One region of the Vallitalea okinawensis genome, then DNA from elsewhere that is predicted to be linked to it. Evidence: riboswitches for the same ligand, from Rfam matches in the RefSeq annotation. Region 1 holds a riboswitch; each other region holds the start of a gene.
What was found. A riboswitch is a leader RNA that binds a small molecule or an ion and turns the genes downstream of it on or off. The one in region 1 is predicted to bind glycine.
Positions count from the first base shown of each region.

Region 2: another riboswitch for glycine. It lies ahead of C1Y58_RS25380 (PTS sugar transporter subunit IIC); the one in region 1 lies ahead of C1Y58_RS02040 (ACT domain-containing protein).
Region 3: another riboswitch for glycine. It lies ahead of gcvH (glycine cleavage system protein GcvH); the one in region 1 lies ahead of C1Y58_RS02040 (ACT domain-containing protein).
Region 4: another riboswitch for glycine. It lies ahead of gcvT (glycine cleavage system aminomethyltransferase GcvT); the one in region 1 lies ahead of C1Y58_RS02040 (ACT domain-containing protein).

Region 1 covers NZ_PQDH01000001.1:411,094-415,314, forward strand. The annotation lists gene C1Y58_RS02035 (sensor histidine kinase) at 1-1,162, opposite strand, end outside; glycine riboswitch at 1,498-1,588, shown strand; gene C1Y58_RS02040 (ACT domain-containing protein) at 1,751-2,044, shown strand; gene C1Y58_RS02045 (PFL family protein) at 2,037-3,395, shown strand; gene C1Y58_RS02050 (cold-shock protein) at 3,487-3,687, opposite strand; gene C1Y58_RS02055 (phosphatidylinositol-specific phospholipase C domain-containing protein) at 4,014-4,221, opposite strand, start outside.
Region 2 covers NZ_PQDH01000029.1:4,063-8,283, forward strand. The annotation lists gene C1Y58_RS25375 (Gfo/Idh/MocA family protein) at 1-416, opposite strand, end outside; gene C1Y58_RS25380 (PTS sugar transporter subunit IIC) at 535-1,554, opposite strand; glycine riboswitch at 1,743-1,840, opposite strand; gene fni (type 2 isopentenyl-diphosphate Delta-isomerase) at 2,033-3,046, opposite strand; gene C1Y58_RS25390 (AraC family transcriptional regulator) at 3,116-3,952, opposite strand.
Region 3 covers NZ_PQDH01000007.1:42,422-46,642, reverse strand. The annotation lists gene fdhD (formate dehydrogenase accessory sulfurtransferase FdhD) at 1-543, shown strand, start outside; gene C1Y58_RS17720 (hemerythrin domain-containing protein) at 749-1,303, shown strand; glycine riboswitch at 1,555-1,665, shown strand; gene gcvH (glycine cleavage system protein GcvH) at 1,798-2,181, shown strand; gene lipB (lipoyl(octanoyl) transferase LipB) at 2,218-2,886, shown strand; gene lipA (lipoyl synthase) at 2,897-3,760, shown strand.
Region 4 covers NZ_PQDH01000010.1:130,893-135,113, reverse strand. The annotation lists gene gcvPA (aminomethyl-transferring glycine dehydrogenase subunit GcvPA) at 1-232, opposite strand, end outside; gene gcvH (glycine cleavage system protein GcvH) at 284-670, opposite strand; gene gcvT (glycine cleavage system aminomethyltransferase GcvT) at 737-1,846, opposite strand; glycine riboswitch at 2,171-2,253, opposite strand; glycine riboswitch at 2,254-2,352, opposite strand; gene C1Y58_RS21790 (lipoate--protein ligase) at 2,681-3,658, shown strand; gene C1Y58_RS21785 (AraC family transcriptional regulator) at 3,670-4,221, shown strand, end outside.

The sequences.
Region 1 (4,221 bases):
TGATTTTAATCCTTTCAACTCCGGCATACTTAACACTGTTTTCAACTAAGTTAGAAAACACTCTAAAAAATTGATCCACATCAACCCTACACTTCATTAAACGATCTGGTTTTTCATAGTGAATGGTCGCCGATTCGTTTAAATCATCTCTTTTAGAGTTTACAAACTGAGAAAGCATAACAGCTAAATCAACAACTTCAAAATAAAACGGCATTCGTTTTGTCTCAAGTTTTGAATAGTAAAACAGTTTTTGCAATAAATTATCCATATCACATGCTTTTTTATAACAGATGTTAACATATTGTTCACGTTTTTTTTCCGAATTTGCAACACCATCTTTCATGCCTTTTAAAAATCCTTTAATAGATGTTAGTGGCGTTCGAAGGTCATGGGAAATCCCTGATATCATATCTGTTCTAGCCTGATCATAGGCTGTGTTTTTCTTTGTTTCTTCATCAAGATATGCTTGCATTCCATTAAAAGCCTGGCATAGCTGTTCGAATTCTTCTTCACCCTGATACGTTATTTTCTCTAAAAAGTTATTATTCTCAATCCGTCCAACCCCAAGCATCAATGCTTGAATAGGTTCCATGATTTTTCTAACCAATCGCTCTGTATAGAAACGACTGATTAAATATATTCCTAAAATCCCACTAATTCCGAGCATCAAGTATCTAATAATAAACATCTGTACTCTATCAATACCAAATGACGTTATTTTTTTATTCTTATTAGTATTTATAGCATAAACCTGATAAATCTCACCATTCAGTGTCAAACGTCTTCTTACTATGGTCGCTGGCTCAAAAAAATAAACTGCATTTTCACTATTCCCCTGCATAGCACTAATCCTTTTTATCTTATCATCTTGTTCATCATATAATAAGGCTGAATAAATGAAGCTACCATTCTTTTCAACATATAATTCATAATCATATGTTGTTAATACTTTGCCTATTTGGGACCAGTTTGGCTCGTCAATCCCACGAATCAAACTTTGAACTGTATATACATTTTCATCAAGTTCATTATCATCCTCAATCGCTCGGATTAAGCCCTGACTAAATACTCCAACTGTAATAATTCCTGCAACAAATAATGTAACAAGTGAAGTTAAAACAATGAATGTATTAGATTTTAATACTAATTTTTTTATTGTCATCATTATCCCCTATTCTCATACCACTTCAAAGTAAATAGAAAAAGTAGCCCAATGACTGTATCACTGTAGAGTAATTTTGTTGTTTTATTCATAGATTCACCTCATGTATTGATTGTAGCAAATGAATCTAAAATATTAATTGTGAAAGTATAAATATTTTCTAAACAAAGTTGCGTCTATACAATTCTTCTTGGTATTTTTCTTTTTTAGCATCTTGTATAAATCATATCAATCAAATTGCTTATTGAAAAATTCCCGTATATCTGATATAATTCTTTTTAAATCCAAATAATTGCCAAAGGAAGGTAGTGGAAACAGCAAGTGTAACCGTTACTGGATGGAACTCTGGAGAGACTCAAATGAGCACCGAAGGGGAAAGCCATGATTCATGGTGAAGCTCTCAGGTAAAAGGACAGAGATAACAAGATTTTTATGTGTATAAATAATTTTGTTCTATCTAGAGACTAGCCCTGCTTAGTCTCTTTTTATAGTGTTGGAAAGTACTGGGTTTTGCTTATACAACTAGTCACTTTTCTTGTACATCTCTCCTAATTGAATTTTAAATAACCGAAGAAGGGACGCGTATAAATGAAAGCTATTATAAGTGTAATAGGAACCGATAAAATTGGTATTATCGCAAAAGTAACAACCATATTATCCGAGCAATCCGTTAATATTTTAGATATTAGTCAAACCATCATGCAAGATTATTTTACGATGATCATGGCCGTTGATCTTTCTAATATGACTTGTGGATTTAATGAATTAAAGAAATTATTAGAGAAGACAGGTACTGACATGGATTTATCTATCAAAATCCAGCATCAAGCTATATTTGATGCTATGCACAACATTGAATACGGGAGTGATCAGCATGAATAAATACGGTTCTGTACTAGAAACCATACAAATGATTGAAAAGGAAAAACTGGATATTCGTACAATTACCATGGGTATCTCTCTACAAGATTGCGCCGATGCAAACAGTTTAAAATCTTGTGAAAAAATATATGATAAGATTACTACCTATGCTGAGAGGCTAGTTGAAGAAGGTGAAAGGCTAGAAAATGAATATGGTATTCCAATTATCAATAAGAGAATTGCTGTAACCCCGATATCTTTAGTGGCTCAAGCATCCGAAGCAACTTCCTATGTAGATTATGCAAAAACATTAGACCGTGCTGCTAATGCTGTAGGCGTTAACTTTATAGGCGGTTTTTCAGCTTTGGTTCATAAAGGGTATTCAAAAGGCGATCGCATCTTAATAAATTCCATACCCGAAGCTTTGGCAGAGACAGAAAGAGTATGTTCATCCGTTAATATTGGCAGCACCAAAGCTGGTATCAACATGGATGCAGTTAAAGATATGGGTGAGATCGTTAAGAAAGCTGCATACCTTACTCGCAATCAAGATAGTATTGGTTGTGCTAAGTTAGTGATCTTTGCTAACTCAGTGGAAGATAACCCTTTTATGGCAGGTGCTTATCATGGTATAGGTGAACCAGAAGCAGTTATTAATGTAGGTGTTAGCGGCCCTGGTGTCGTTAAGTCTGCTCTTGAGAAAATAAAAGGACAAAGTTTTGATCAAGTGGCGGAAACCATTAAACGGACTGCTTTTAAAATAACGAGAGCAGGTCAACTGATTGGTCACGAAGCTGCCGATCGTTTAAATGTACCTTTTGGTATTTTAGACTTATCTCTAGCACCCACTCCTGAAGTTGGAGATTCTGTTGCTAGAATTTTAGAAGAAATTGGATTAGAGCGATGTGGATGCCATGGTACAACTGCTGCACTGGCCATGCTCAATGATGCTGTTAAAAAGGGGGGGATAATGGCTTCTTCTCATGTTGGTGGATTAAGTGGTGCTTTTATACCTGTTAGCGAAGATGAAGGTATGATTGAAGCTGTAAAGCAAGGTTCTCTTACCTTTGATAAATTAGAAGCTATGACTTGTGTATGTTCTGTGGGATTAGACATGATTGCAATTCCAGGCGATACACCAGCTTCTACTATATCAGCTATCATTGCTGACGAAGCTGCTATCGGTGTTATTAATCAAAAGACAACAGCTGTTAGAATTATCCCAGTACATGGTAAAGGTCTGGGTGAGGAAGTTGTATTTGGTGGTTTATTAGGTCAAGCTCCTATCATGAAAGTCTCCTCTTTCTCCTCAGAGAAATTCATCAATCGTGGTGGTCGAATACCAGCCCCTGTTCACAGTTTTAAAAATTAGAAACTAAAAAAAGTGACTAGAGTCACTTTTTTTAGACAAATATAAAACCCTGAAGAATAATCTTCAGGGTTAGTAATCATAATAAAAATGATTAAGCAGGAGTTACGTTCTCAGCTTGAGGGCCTTTAGCGCCTTCAACGATTTCGAAAGAAACTTCTTCGCCTTCTTCTAAAGTTTTGTAACCATCTTTGTTGATTTGTGAGAAGTGTACGAATACGTCGTTACCTTCTTCTGTAGTGATGAAACCAAAACCTTTTTCTGCGTTAAACCATTTTACTGTACCTTTTACCATAATTACTTACCTCCAAGATAATATTACCTTTAATCCTTGGAAAGAGAAAATCTTTATTACTTATACTACACTATAATACAACTTCTAATAAGAATCATTATGTGGCTCTAAAGATAATAAACTACTTCACTTCCGAATCAAAGTATGTGATAAGTATACACCTTTTAAAGGCAAATAGCAATAATTTTTTTCAAAATACTTAATTCTTTTCATTTAAATTATATCTTAGCTAATATATTATACTTATCACCTTATTATAATAAGAAATTTATGCTGTTTTTATTTATCCACTATTTTCCTATTTTATATAAAATAGCTATGTCTTTTTATTTCCATTTAGCTATGTTAAAATTAATAATTTTTTCAATGGTCTTGTAATCCATATAATCCAACATAATAATATTATTTCCCCCACCTTTATTACCTGTTTTATCATAATTATCTTCTAACCAATTGAGAACAACTGGATTTGTCTCTTCCGATAACTCATAAAGTGTCATACCATCCAAGATTGCGCCAATGTCAAAAGCTGGT
Region 2 (4,221 bases), on a different contig from region 1:
AGTTTTGAGAAGAACTTGGTATAACGAAGGACATGGCATACTGAAAATACTTTGTGAGGATATTCTTTTGCTAACTCACCTAGTAATACGCATTCCTTAGCATTATTAGATAAAGGCTTCTCAAGTAATATATGGTAGTCCTTCTCCAAAGCAAGTTTAGTTGGCTCATAATGATCTTTATCAAGGGTTGCAATGATAGCCGCATCTGCTAATTTAGGTTGAGCTAATAACTCTTCCCAACTTTCAAAAACATTCTCTTTAGAGATGTTATGTGCTTCCATCATTTGCGTTCTTTTTTCTTGATCTGGTTCTGCTACTGCTACTATTTTTATATCCTTAGAATGTGTTAAAGCATACTTGGCATAGATGTTTCCTCTATCTCCTGCTCCGATAACTATCGCTGTCACTTGTTTCATCTCATCCATCTCCTTTATATAAAGTATTTCATCAGTAATTGTATTTAATACTATTATAGGAGAGGTTGACTCTGACGTCTTTATCAAAAAAGACTTGGTTTTTATGAATTTGGCTTTTTTATGCCTTGCTGGTAGCAGGGGTAACAGGTTTATATTTAATCAATCTAAAGACCTGAGCACCAAATATGCCTGCTAAGCTACCTGCAATTGCTGCTAAAGCTAAGGCTATGACGACATTTACTGGATCATTGAAAGCAAATGGTGCTAACATTCCTGGAATAGGTGCTGCAGTCCCAGGTGCATTATTAACAATACCTAAGCTGGCTGCAATGATTCCAGATACCCCCCCTCCAAGGAAATTAGAGCAATAAACAGGCAGTGGATTAGAGGTTATGATATCTGCCTGAGTTAGCGGCTCAAGCATCACTGAAACTACTTTTCCTTGATCTCCAAGTTTTAAACGCTTAAATATAATACCGTTTGTAAATGTACCACCGAAACAGGCTATGGCCGCAATACCCATAGGTAAACCTGTTAGACCTAACATGGCTGTTAATGCCATTGAACTCAATGGTGAGGTACAGATCATTTTAATCAAACCACCTAAGAAAAAGCCCATTAGAATAGGTGATTGTTCTGTTGCAGCCATTAAAGTTGTACCTACTGTATCCAATATAATTGTAACAAATGGATCACACGCTACAGCAACAAGACGCGCAATAGGTGCTAATATTAATGCACCTAAGATGATATTGATACCTTTAGGCAATTTCTTTTCTATATAAGGTGCAATCCATCCCATTAAATAACCTACAATAAATCCTGGTAGAATTCCAAAATCAGCGATAGCCACTGCAGTAACCAAAGCAAAAATTGGGTTTACTCCCATACTTAATGCTACTAAGGCTGCTGCTGCAACTCCACCCATGCCACCAGCAACACTTCCGGTCTCGTTTAAAAATTGAATACCTATGAAATCACCTAAAATATATTTATGTATCGCTTCTACAAGAAAGGTAGCTATAGCAGCATTGGCTAGGCCTGACATGGCTAGACTACCTTTTGGTGCCTTTAGACTAAATAATGAAAAAACACCTAAAACTAAGACAAGTAAAACAACACCCATTAATATTTCCATATGCTAATCCTCCTCAAGTTCTTTTTTATGCTCATTTTTAGTCCATATCTAGTCAACTAATTGTGAATTATTTATCACATCAACTATAGGAAAAAGCCTCCCTATAAAAGAACATAGTCGTAGTCCGACTAGGCAGGTTAATTGTTTCCCCACTAAAAAGAGCGCAAAAAGTAATAGCAAAGCTACGCTTTTTACGCCCTGTCCTTTTATCTGAAAGCTTCTTTACGTTGAAACGTAAATTTCTTCTTCGATGGTCAATTCATTGACTCTCTCCAGGGTAATGTCCAGATATTGTAGGCTGACCTGAAAGCTTCGATAGGTGTTTCAAGCATCACACCTTCTTTCTTCTCCGGTTATCTTCAGACTAAATCACTAAAGATATCTCCAACATCCTTCATCCATTACAATTTTAAATTCAATTATAGTATATTGAGAATTTCCATAAAAGTCAATGCACTTCCTTAACTTTTTTATTCTCTTATTTTTCCAATAACATCTTCTCCCAGTGATAGGGAACATACTGAATTTTACTTATATCACAACATCCTGTCAACAACATAAAAATTTTAAATTTATGCAATAAATCTTCAATAAAACTCTCTGTTTGGTGTAAACCATTCTTTAAATACTCGTCCAATACTCTACCACTCATACCAACGATATGGCTTCCTAATACTAGCGACTTAAAAATATGATCAGCTTTTTGAATACCACCACTAGCAATGAGTTTTAAATTCGATGCTTCCTGTCGACATTGATGTATACATACTGGAGTAGGTATACCCCACTCATAAAAGTCTTCATAAATTTTTTTGTTGTTTCTTTGATCTTCTATTTCGATGAAATTGGTTCCACCTTTTCCACTGACGTCAATATATTCTATGCCAACATCTTGAAGTCTCTTTGCCACTTCACCAGATATGCCAAATCCAACTTCTTTGACGATTATAGGACAATCTAAACGCTCCTTTAAACGAGCAATATGTTCTATTACCCCCTTAAATGAACGGTCACCTTCTGGCATGATAATTTCCTGAGCAACATTGATGTGGAGTTGGATAGCGTCAGCCTCTATCATATGAACTGCTTCATAAACATGCTCATATGATTGACCTGCACCGATATTGGCAATAACAACACCATCTCCCATGACTTCACGAACAACTTGAAAACTTGTCTTATCTCCTTTATTCTTAACAGCTATGGATTGAGATCCAACAGCCATGGGAATGTTAAATCTTTTTGCCACCTTAGCTAAGTCTCTATTCATTTTGTAAACTTCTTCAATTCCACCCGTAATAGCATTAATCATTATTGGATAACCAATTTTTTTATCAAGGAATACTGTAGATGTATCAATGTCATTAAAATCTATTTCAGGTAATGCATTATGGGATAACTTCATTTGCTCAAAATAATCGATTCCTCTATTACCAAATTCACATGCTTCAAAAATCCTAATGTGATCCTTCTTTCTATTTGCTCTACTCATGTGGCCACCTCATCTTATGTGTTTAATGTTGCTAAATTATAAGTAATCACTGTATTCTAACAGAATCCTCTAATAATTAACCATTGATTTAGAGTATTCTGTTGGTGTCATTCCTGTTATATCTTTAAATTGCTTGGAGAAGTAATGAACAGATGCATATCCCAGTTTATCTGCTATCTCAGTGAAACTCATTGAAGATTCTCTCATTAATTCTTTTGCTTTTTCAATTCTAACCTGTCTATAATAACGCATTAAGCTTATATTCATACGTCGTTTAAATAGTGCTTTAATATATGATGTACTTAAGTTAGTGTACCCCGCAATATCTTGAAGGCATAGATTTATATTGTAGTTCTTTCTAATGTACTCAATAATATGATCAACAATATCTTTTTCCATTCTTTCTTTTGTGGGAAGGGATTCTGGCAATTTTCTTTCATCTTGATTTTGCATCATTTCTAACAAAAAGGCTTCCAAGCTCATTTTAAGCATTTGTCTTATTACTGGATTGTCCTCAATTAATTCATGATGTTTATTTAAATGCCCTCTAGCTATTTTGATAAATTTTTTATACAGTTCCTTCTGTTCAGTATTTAATTGAAGTATCTTTTTTTCAAAAGTCTTCATTATATCTGAATGACTTACGAATGATACAACTACAACATTAGGCGCAACTTCACCATTAGCCCATAAACTATGAAATTCATTGGGCTTATGAAAAATCATTTGACCTGCATTTAGAACATAATGTTTCGTATCAGCCATAACTTCAAGAACACCCTTATCTACATATACCATTTCCCAAAAATTATGTTTTTCACCTTTAAAAACATAATTCTTAGCAAAATCAAAATAATAGAAGGTCATTAATGTATCTATCTCAATATAGCTTTCTAACTTCAGCATAAAAAGCCTCCACGGTTTTTCTTTCATTATAGCAGATTATGCTAAACTTGTTGAGGTTTTATCAGTACAAAAGTGGCTAACGCCACATTTAAACTGGAGATAGGAAAGTATGGTTCCTTGCGAGCAAAACGCAGTACTTTCCTATACCACAAGTAAAGTGACTAACGTCACGTTCCAAGTATGGGCAGGAAAGTATGGTTTGTTGCTTGATTATTTCGTTAGCGAAATATATCAAAAGTAATGAGGTTTGACGCCTCATTGCTTTTATA
Region 3 (4,221 bases), on a different contig from region 1:
GAATTAACTCTTGGTTATATGCTTTCAAATGAATTAATTAGTTCTAAGACACAAATTATTGGCATTGAGGTTGATTATAAGGATGGAAAGGCTTATGTCCAACTATCTGAAGAATTTACCATCAATCCTATAGATAAAACAGTCTTAAATACAACGACTATTTATTATGCACCTCAACAAGTTATTGAGTTGATGAAGATATTTGATTCAAAGTCCCAGCTTTTTATGGAGACTGGAGGAGTTCATAGTTGTGCCTTGTGTGATCAAAATAAGATACTTATATTTAGAGAAGATATCGGGAGACATAATGCCGTTGATAAAGTGATAGGAAAGGCATTATTAGAAGACGTTAACCTTCAGGATAAGATGATACTAACTTCATGTAGAGTATCTTCTGGAATTATTAAAAAAGTCGCTAAATGGAGGATTCCTATTCTTGCTTCAAGATCTGCACCCACTGATAGAGCCATAGATATGGCTAGAGAACTTAACATGCAGCTTTGTGGTTTTGTTAGAGGAGGAAGAATGAATATCTACGCGTAATAAGGGGACAATGATACAAGTTTAGATCAAACAGTTTATTTAGAGAGAAGAGGTGTAAACTTATAGATGTAACATGGGTTACTGAAATTCATATGATTCTCCCATATACTTTATAATATAGCCGATTGATAAATGGAATATGAAACGATACATAAGGCTAATACTATAAAAGATAAATTGATTTTAAAAACGAAGGGATGATCCTATGGAATCAATAAAAATTATGATGGAAGAACATCAATATATTCTAAGAATGCTTAAAGTAGTAAGAAAAGTATGCATGAAGATATTAAATCATGAAGAAGTAGATTATAAAGATTTTTATAAAGTAATTGACTTTGTAAGAAATTATGCCGATAAACATCATCATAGTAAAGAAGAGGAACTATTATTTAAAGAATTGAAAATAAACCTTAATGAAGAAAATAGGTTAGGTCCTGTAACAGGCATGTTAGTAGAGCATGACCAAGGTCGATTATACATGCAAAACTTAGAAGCGGCTGTGAAAGAAGTAGAGGATGGCAATGAAGAAGCTAAGTTAGATGTCATTGCTAATAGTATTTCTTATACACACTTATTATATCGTCATATTGATAAAGAAGACAATCTTATTTATCCCCTTGGTGAGAAGCAATTATCCACTGAAATCCTTGATAGAATAGAAAAAGAATCTAAGAAAATTGAAATGACAGCTACTGATAACAAAGTACAGGAGAAGTATATAGCTATTCTAGAGGAACTGGAAAATAAAGTAGGTTAGTAAGTGATTCAAACAACTGTCCCTGCCAAGGCAGGGGTCATTCAAGGAATTAATCGAATAATGCAAAATTATCATTATTCATTATTGTAATTTTAAGAAAAGTGTTATATGATAAAAATATCTAAGAAATATATTCAAAATTAATATGACCAAGTGATGATGGCATGAGATATCTTTTTAAGAAGCCGAAGAAGCAATATAAAAGACTACCAGACTTATTATAGAAACTTTCAGGCAAAAGTAGTGCTATTTGATGGAACTCTGGAGAGCCCGGTACACCGGCGCCGAAGGTGAAATACACTATTATGGCTAAAATTGATAGTAGTGTAGAAACTCTCAGGTTAGAAGACAGAGAATATAATGGTGTTTTGCTTTGCAATGCCTTTATGTTCTCTTTTTTATGTTTCAAAGTTAAAGAGAAAAAGAGAGTTTATAAACCAAGGTAATTTATTTAATGCTTTAAAGCAATAATAAAAAATATAGGAGGAGTTACAATGAAAATATTAGAAGGACTTTATTATTCAAAGGATCATGAGTGGATCAAGGTTGAAGGAGCAAAAGCTTTTATAGGTATCACTGACTATGCACAAGATGCTTTAGGAGGGATTGTTTTTATTGAAATGCCTGAAGTTGATGATGAGTTAAGTGCTGGAGATGTTTATGGAGTAATAGAATCAGTAAAAGCTGCTTCAGACTCCTATTCACCTCTTTCAGGTAAAGTAGTAGAAATTAATGATGAACTTGAAGATTCTCCAGAACTTCTTAATGAAAAGCCATATGAAAGCTGGATACTGGCTCTAGAAATGTCAGATGATACTGAGCTTGATGGTTTAATGAAATCAAAAGAATACGAAGAATTTTGTAAAAGTGAAAGTTAATGTTGTATTAAAGTGCCAATGAGGAGGTGGTGTTAGATGAATTTAAATGTATTAAATTTGGGAAGATGTCCATACAATAAGGCTTTAGAAATTCAATGGGAAACATTAAAAAAAAGACAAGATAATAGGATTGATGATACATTAATTCTGGTAGAACATCCACCTGTTATAACCTTAGGAAGGCAAGCAGATAGGTCACACATTATTGGTGCAAAAAACATGCTGGAGAACAATGGCATAAAGATTTTTGAAGCCAATAGAGGAGGAGATGTGACATACCACGGACCTGGTCAAATAGTTGGCTATCCTATATTCAATTTAAGAGAATCAAAGAGGACTCTAAGACAGTTTGTCGAGAATCTAGAAGAGGTTTTTATTACTTTATTGAGTGATAAGTATAATATGAGTGCCTATAGAAACCCAAAGCATACTGGTGTATGGGTTGGTGATTCTAAGATTACTGCAATTGGTTTGGCTGTTAAACGTGGCGTTACGATGCATGGTTTTGCCTTTAATGTTAGTACAAATTTGAATCACTTTGATTTTATCATACCCTGTGGTATCCGGGATAAAGGTGTAACATCCGTTGAGAACTTAATAGGAAAAAAGGTTGATTTTGATGAAGAATATAAATCTGTTTTAGAATACTTCTGTAAAGTGTTTAAATGTGATTATCATGAAAAAAATTTTAGTATTCAAAAATAGGAGGAATGTTTTGAACGTCTTACGAAAACCAGAATGGCTTAGAATAGATCTAAATAAAGGGCGAAGCTTAGATGTTGTGAAAGAGATACTTGAAAGATTATCATTAAATACCGTCTGTGAAGAAGCTAGTTGTCCTAATAGAATGGAATGCTTTAGTAAAAGGACTGCAACTTTTATGATCTTGGGGAGCCAATGTTCACGTCATTGCAAATTCTGTAACGTATCCCATGGACACCTAGAGATGGTTGACCAAAAGGAACCTGAGAATATTGCAAAAGCCGTTAAAGAACTTGGACTAAAGCATGTGGTCATTACTTCCGTAACACGAGATGATCTAGCAGATGGGGGAGCAGGACACTTTGCTGAAGTCATAGAAGCCATAAAATCATATCAGAAAAGAATTATTATTGAGGTACTGATACCAGACTTTCAGGGGAATAAAGAAGCTCTTAAAAAAATAGTGGATGCTAAACCAGAAATAATCAATCATAATATTGAAACCATTCCAAGACTATACAATGAAGTTCGGCCAGAGGCAATTTATAAAAGATCTTTGGAATTGCTAAAGAATATAAAGGCTGTTGATAATAAGATATTTACCAAATCAGGGATAATGGTAGGTCTTGGAGAAAGACAAGAAGAAGTGTTAGAGGTATTGAAGGATTTAAGAGAAGCAGGATGTGATTTCTTAACGATAGGGCAGTACTTAGCACCTAGCAAAGAACATTACCCCGTTAAAGAGTATGTCCATCCGGAAATTTTTAATAAGTATAAGGAAGAAGCTCTTAAGCTTGGATTTAGCTTTGTAGCATCTGACCCATTAGTAAGAAGTTCATACAATGCTGCTGAGATGTATAATAACAAAGAGGATTAAAAAAGCGGGGGGCATCTCATAAATAAATGAAAAATATTTAGGGCGATACGCCCTTTTTTTAGTGTAGGAAAGTATTGCGTTTTGCTTATAAAAGTAATGTGGCATTAGACACTTTTGTATGTTAACTATAACATTTTTTAGGAGGAATGATTAAAACAATTGACAAAAATAACCTTATGAATGTATAATATAATTAAAATTATTTAATATCACTAAACTAATATTTCATTTATTTATTCAAACTAAACATCTATCTTACTTAATTTAATTCCATTAAACTCAAATCAAACTTATACCAGCAATCAGGTCTAACTTATTTATATTTCACCCTATAATATTAACATCAATCTTTACTAATCTCATTCTACAAATGTTACAGAATCATTGACTATAACCCCTTTCAGTTTTAAAGTTTATTTTACTTCTATTAAGATTATTAATTGAGGATTTTTTGTTGTACA
Region 4 (4,221 bases), on a different contig from region 1:
ATGCTCCTGCCCCAAGAAAACATGTTGCTCCATCTAAGTTAATGTTTTGGTTACTCATATTTTTTAAATCTTTACGTGTTTCAAATTCACTTTTTCTTTTTAGTACTTTTAATTCTTCTTTTAGTCTTATTTCCTCGGGAATATCATGAAATAATTCTTCAATTGTTTCTACCCCGATACTTTTTAGCATTTGTTGAATGTCTTCATCCGTGTGTGGTAGATATGGATGCATGTTATACCCCCTATTCTTTTAACATGTCATTAATGAATCAAATTCTCTTTTTTAATCGTCTAGACTGCCTATAAATTCTTCATACTTTTCAGCTGACATCATTTCTTCTAAAGCTTCTGTATCAAATTCAACGATTTCAGCTATCCAATTTCCATAAGGATCTTCATTCAATGATTCAGGTGCATCTTCTAGCTCTTCATTGGCTTCAGTAACTGTTCCTGACAATGGCATAAATACATCTGATGCCGCCTTAACTGACTCTACTACACATAATACGTCGCCCTCACTATATGTCTCATCAACTTCTGGTAACTCAACAAAAACAATATCACCCATCTTATCTTGAGCATAGTCAGTTATACCAATTCGTGCTTTGTCACCGTCAACCTTAATCCACTCATGGTCAGTAGTATAATATAATCCCTGTTCAATTTTCATTATCAACGCCTCCTTATTTATTTTTAATTAACTTCTTTAAGTTCTTTATTAAATATACTTTCAAGCTTATTTCTTATATTTCTTTTCCATAAACCGTTTACTTCTTACAACAGCATCCACTGTCTTCTTTCGTACTTGTATACTAATCTCTGTTCCTAGTTTAGCATGGTCAATATCAACAAGTCCCATACCTATACTTTTATCAATGGATGGTAAATAGTATCCTGTTGTTACTTCACCAATCTTATTTCCTTCACTATCTAAAATAGGATAACCGTGTCTTGTAATACTCTTCTTCGTAAGTTCGAAACCGATGACTTTTCTTTTTAGCCCTACCTCTTTCTGCTTTGCAAGAACTTCTTTGCCAACAAAATCATCCTTATACAACTTCACAAACATACCAAGTCCAGCTTCTAATGGCGTTATATTATCTGTTAATTCATTACCGTAAAGAGGAAGTGAAGCTTCGAAACGTAAAGTATCTCTAGCACCCAATCCTGCTGGTAAAAGTCCTTTGTCTTTCCCTTGTTCCATGATGGCTGACCATAATTGAGGTGCTTCTTTGCTATTGGCATAGATTTCAAAGCCATCTTCTCCAGTATATCCTGTACGAGAAACTAATACCTTTTTGCCTGCAATAGTCGTTTCATCTTTAAATGTATAGAATGTTAATTCACTTAAATTCAAATCTGTTAAGGGTTGTAGGATCTCTTCTGCTTTAGGTCCTTGAAGCGCAATCTGAGCATAATTATCTGATATATTCTCTAGCTTAATATCAAAGTCTTTAGATAAGCCTTGCATCCACTCATAGTCTTTCTCTGTATTACTTGCGTTGATAACTAGTAAATATTCTTGTGTATTGAACTTATAGACTAAGAGATCATCAACGACGCCACCTTTTTCATTACACATGGGTGTATAGATCACTTGACCATTTACCATTGGTTCTACATCATTAGTGACTAGATAGTTCACAAATTTTTCTGCTTCTTTACCAATGACAGATACTTCTCCCATATGACTTACATCAAATAGACCCGCAGCTTGACGAACTGCATCATGCTCTTCTATTAATCCCTTGTATTGTACAGGTAATGCCCAACCAGCAAAATCAATCATTTTTCCACCGTGTTCTAAATGCTTTTCATACAAAAAAGTTCGTTTTGTATTATCCAATTGAATACCCTCCTTTATGATTTTTTACGTTTTACTAGATTTGCATACTTCAATTACTTCACTATTTACATACTATAATGTTTCCTATACTCTCATTAAATTATTAGTTAATACTATATATGAACTAAACATTTCGAGTATTTATCTTTAGTTCAATATATATTCTTTAATTATAGGTGAATAGTTCTAAATAATTGCTAGGCTCATAGCAATTTATTGAATTCAACTTATATACATAAAATCAATAGATTATCCTTAATAAAACTATTGAGATTATGCCCCTTTAAAAATAGAAAGAGGGTAAATGGCATTATAAATAAACGCCATTTACCCTCTGTATTTTTACCTGAGAGATTCTACATGTCATATGTATTGCTCCTTGGGTGCATAAATGCTTTCCAGAGTGCTATCCGCTAGCGATCCTTTTGCCTGAAAGTTTCTATAAGTATTTGGCTATACTTTATATTACATCTTCGGCGCCCTAAGATCTCTCTCGCTAACTTCAATTAGCCACGTAAATATTCTGTTACTTTAATCATATTACAAAATGATAAGTTTATCAACTATGTATTTGCAATAATAATTATTTTTCTGTTATTCTGATAAATCCCATTAAATAATTTCTAAGATGCTATACCAAATTGTATGATTTAACTAGTATAAGATGAGGATGATGTTACAATCTAAATAAAGAAATTTTTCACTATTCTCTAATTCGCTTGCTAGGGTAGATAGTTTAAATTATAATAATTATTAATATTCTGATTCATAGTGTATGGTTCCATTAACCGTATAGATTACGAAATTAATTGTCATTCTGAGGAGGTACTTATTATGTTATCCATTATTAGTACAACAAATAACCCCTATTTCAACTTAGCTACTGAAGAGTATTTATTAAAAAACAAAGATGAGGATGTCTTTTATCTTTATCGTAATGCACCATCTATAATCGTTGGCACCCATCAAAATACTATTGCCGAAATCAATTATGACCATGTTAAAGAGCATAATATCCCTGTCATTAGACGCCTTTCAGGTGGTGGTGCAGTCTTTCATGATTTAGGAAATTTAAATTTTTGCTTTATAACTAATGTGGAGAAGAATACAGCTGAAAGTTTTAAAGAATTCACAAAGCCTATATTAGAAGTTCTCAATCAACTAGGTGTAGAAGCTATTTTTTCTGGCCGAAACGATTTAACCATCGATGGTAAAAAGTTCTCTGGAAACGCTCAACATGTTTCAAAAAATAGAATCTTACATCACGGAACCCTTTTATTCAGTTCAAACATGGCAGATTTATCAAAGGCATTAAAAGTTAATCCATTAAAGTTTAAAGATAAGAACGTTAAATCCGTCAAAAGCCGTGTAACAAATATCTCTAGTCATCTTCCTCAGCCTATGTCAATTGAATATTTTGTAGATGCTATCGCTAAGCACATAACAGGTTCTTCTCATAGCAGCTTCTATCAACTGAATGAGACTGAAACAAACACTATCCAACAACTAGTAGATAACAAGTATGATACATGGGATTGGACTTATGGTAAACAAGCTACCTATGGGTTTACTAATGCAATCCGCTATTCAGGTGGTACAATTGAATATCACTTCAACGTAAAAAATGGTTCACTAGAGGATTTAAGAATTTACGGTGACTTCTTTAATAAAGAGGACGTTCATGTCATTGAAAAAAAACTTGTTGGAACTAAACATGAGTTAGAAGCTATTAAGGATCAATTAAAAGATCTAAATCTTGAAGATTATTTTATAGGTATTGATGTTGATACATTCGTTAAAGGTCTTTTCTAGGGGGGATTTCAGTGTGTGAGTATCATGAAATTCTTGATTTTAAAGGTGCTAAAGCTCGCTTGAGTTACAGTGATAACAGCCAACTTCACTTTCCAGCTCATTGGCATGAAGAAGTCGAGTTATTCTATATCTGCGAGGGCATCTCGCATATCCATGTATCTCAAACTGACTATTGTTTAAGACCTGATGATTTACTTATTATTGGATCAAAAGCTATCCATGCCATAGATGACCAACAGAATAATAGGAAAATCATGCTACAATTTCACCCATCATTATTTAATTGTGTTCTAAATGATCCTGATATAAGTAAATTTATATACAACTTTTATTATAGCACCCAAAAATATAACATTGATACTACACCACTATTAACCTTTTTTGAAGGCTTAAAAACACTTGATCATAGGATTCAAAGTCCATTACTAGTCCAGTCTAAAATACTGGAATTAACCCATCATCTTTACAAAAACTATAAAGATAAATGCTCATCAACACATATACTAAATAACCCTATCATCCAACAGGTGGAGCAGTTCGTGGCTAATAACTATGAGGCTGTT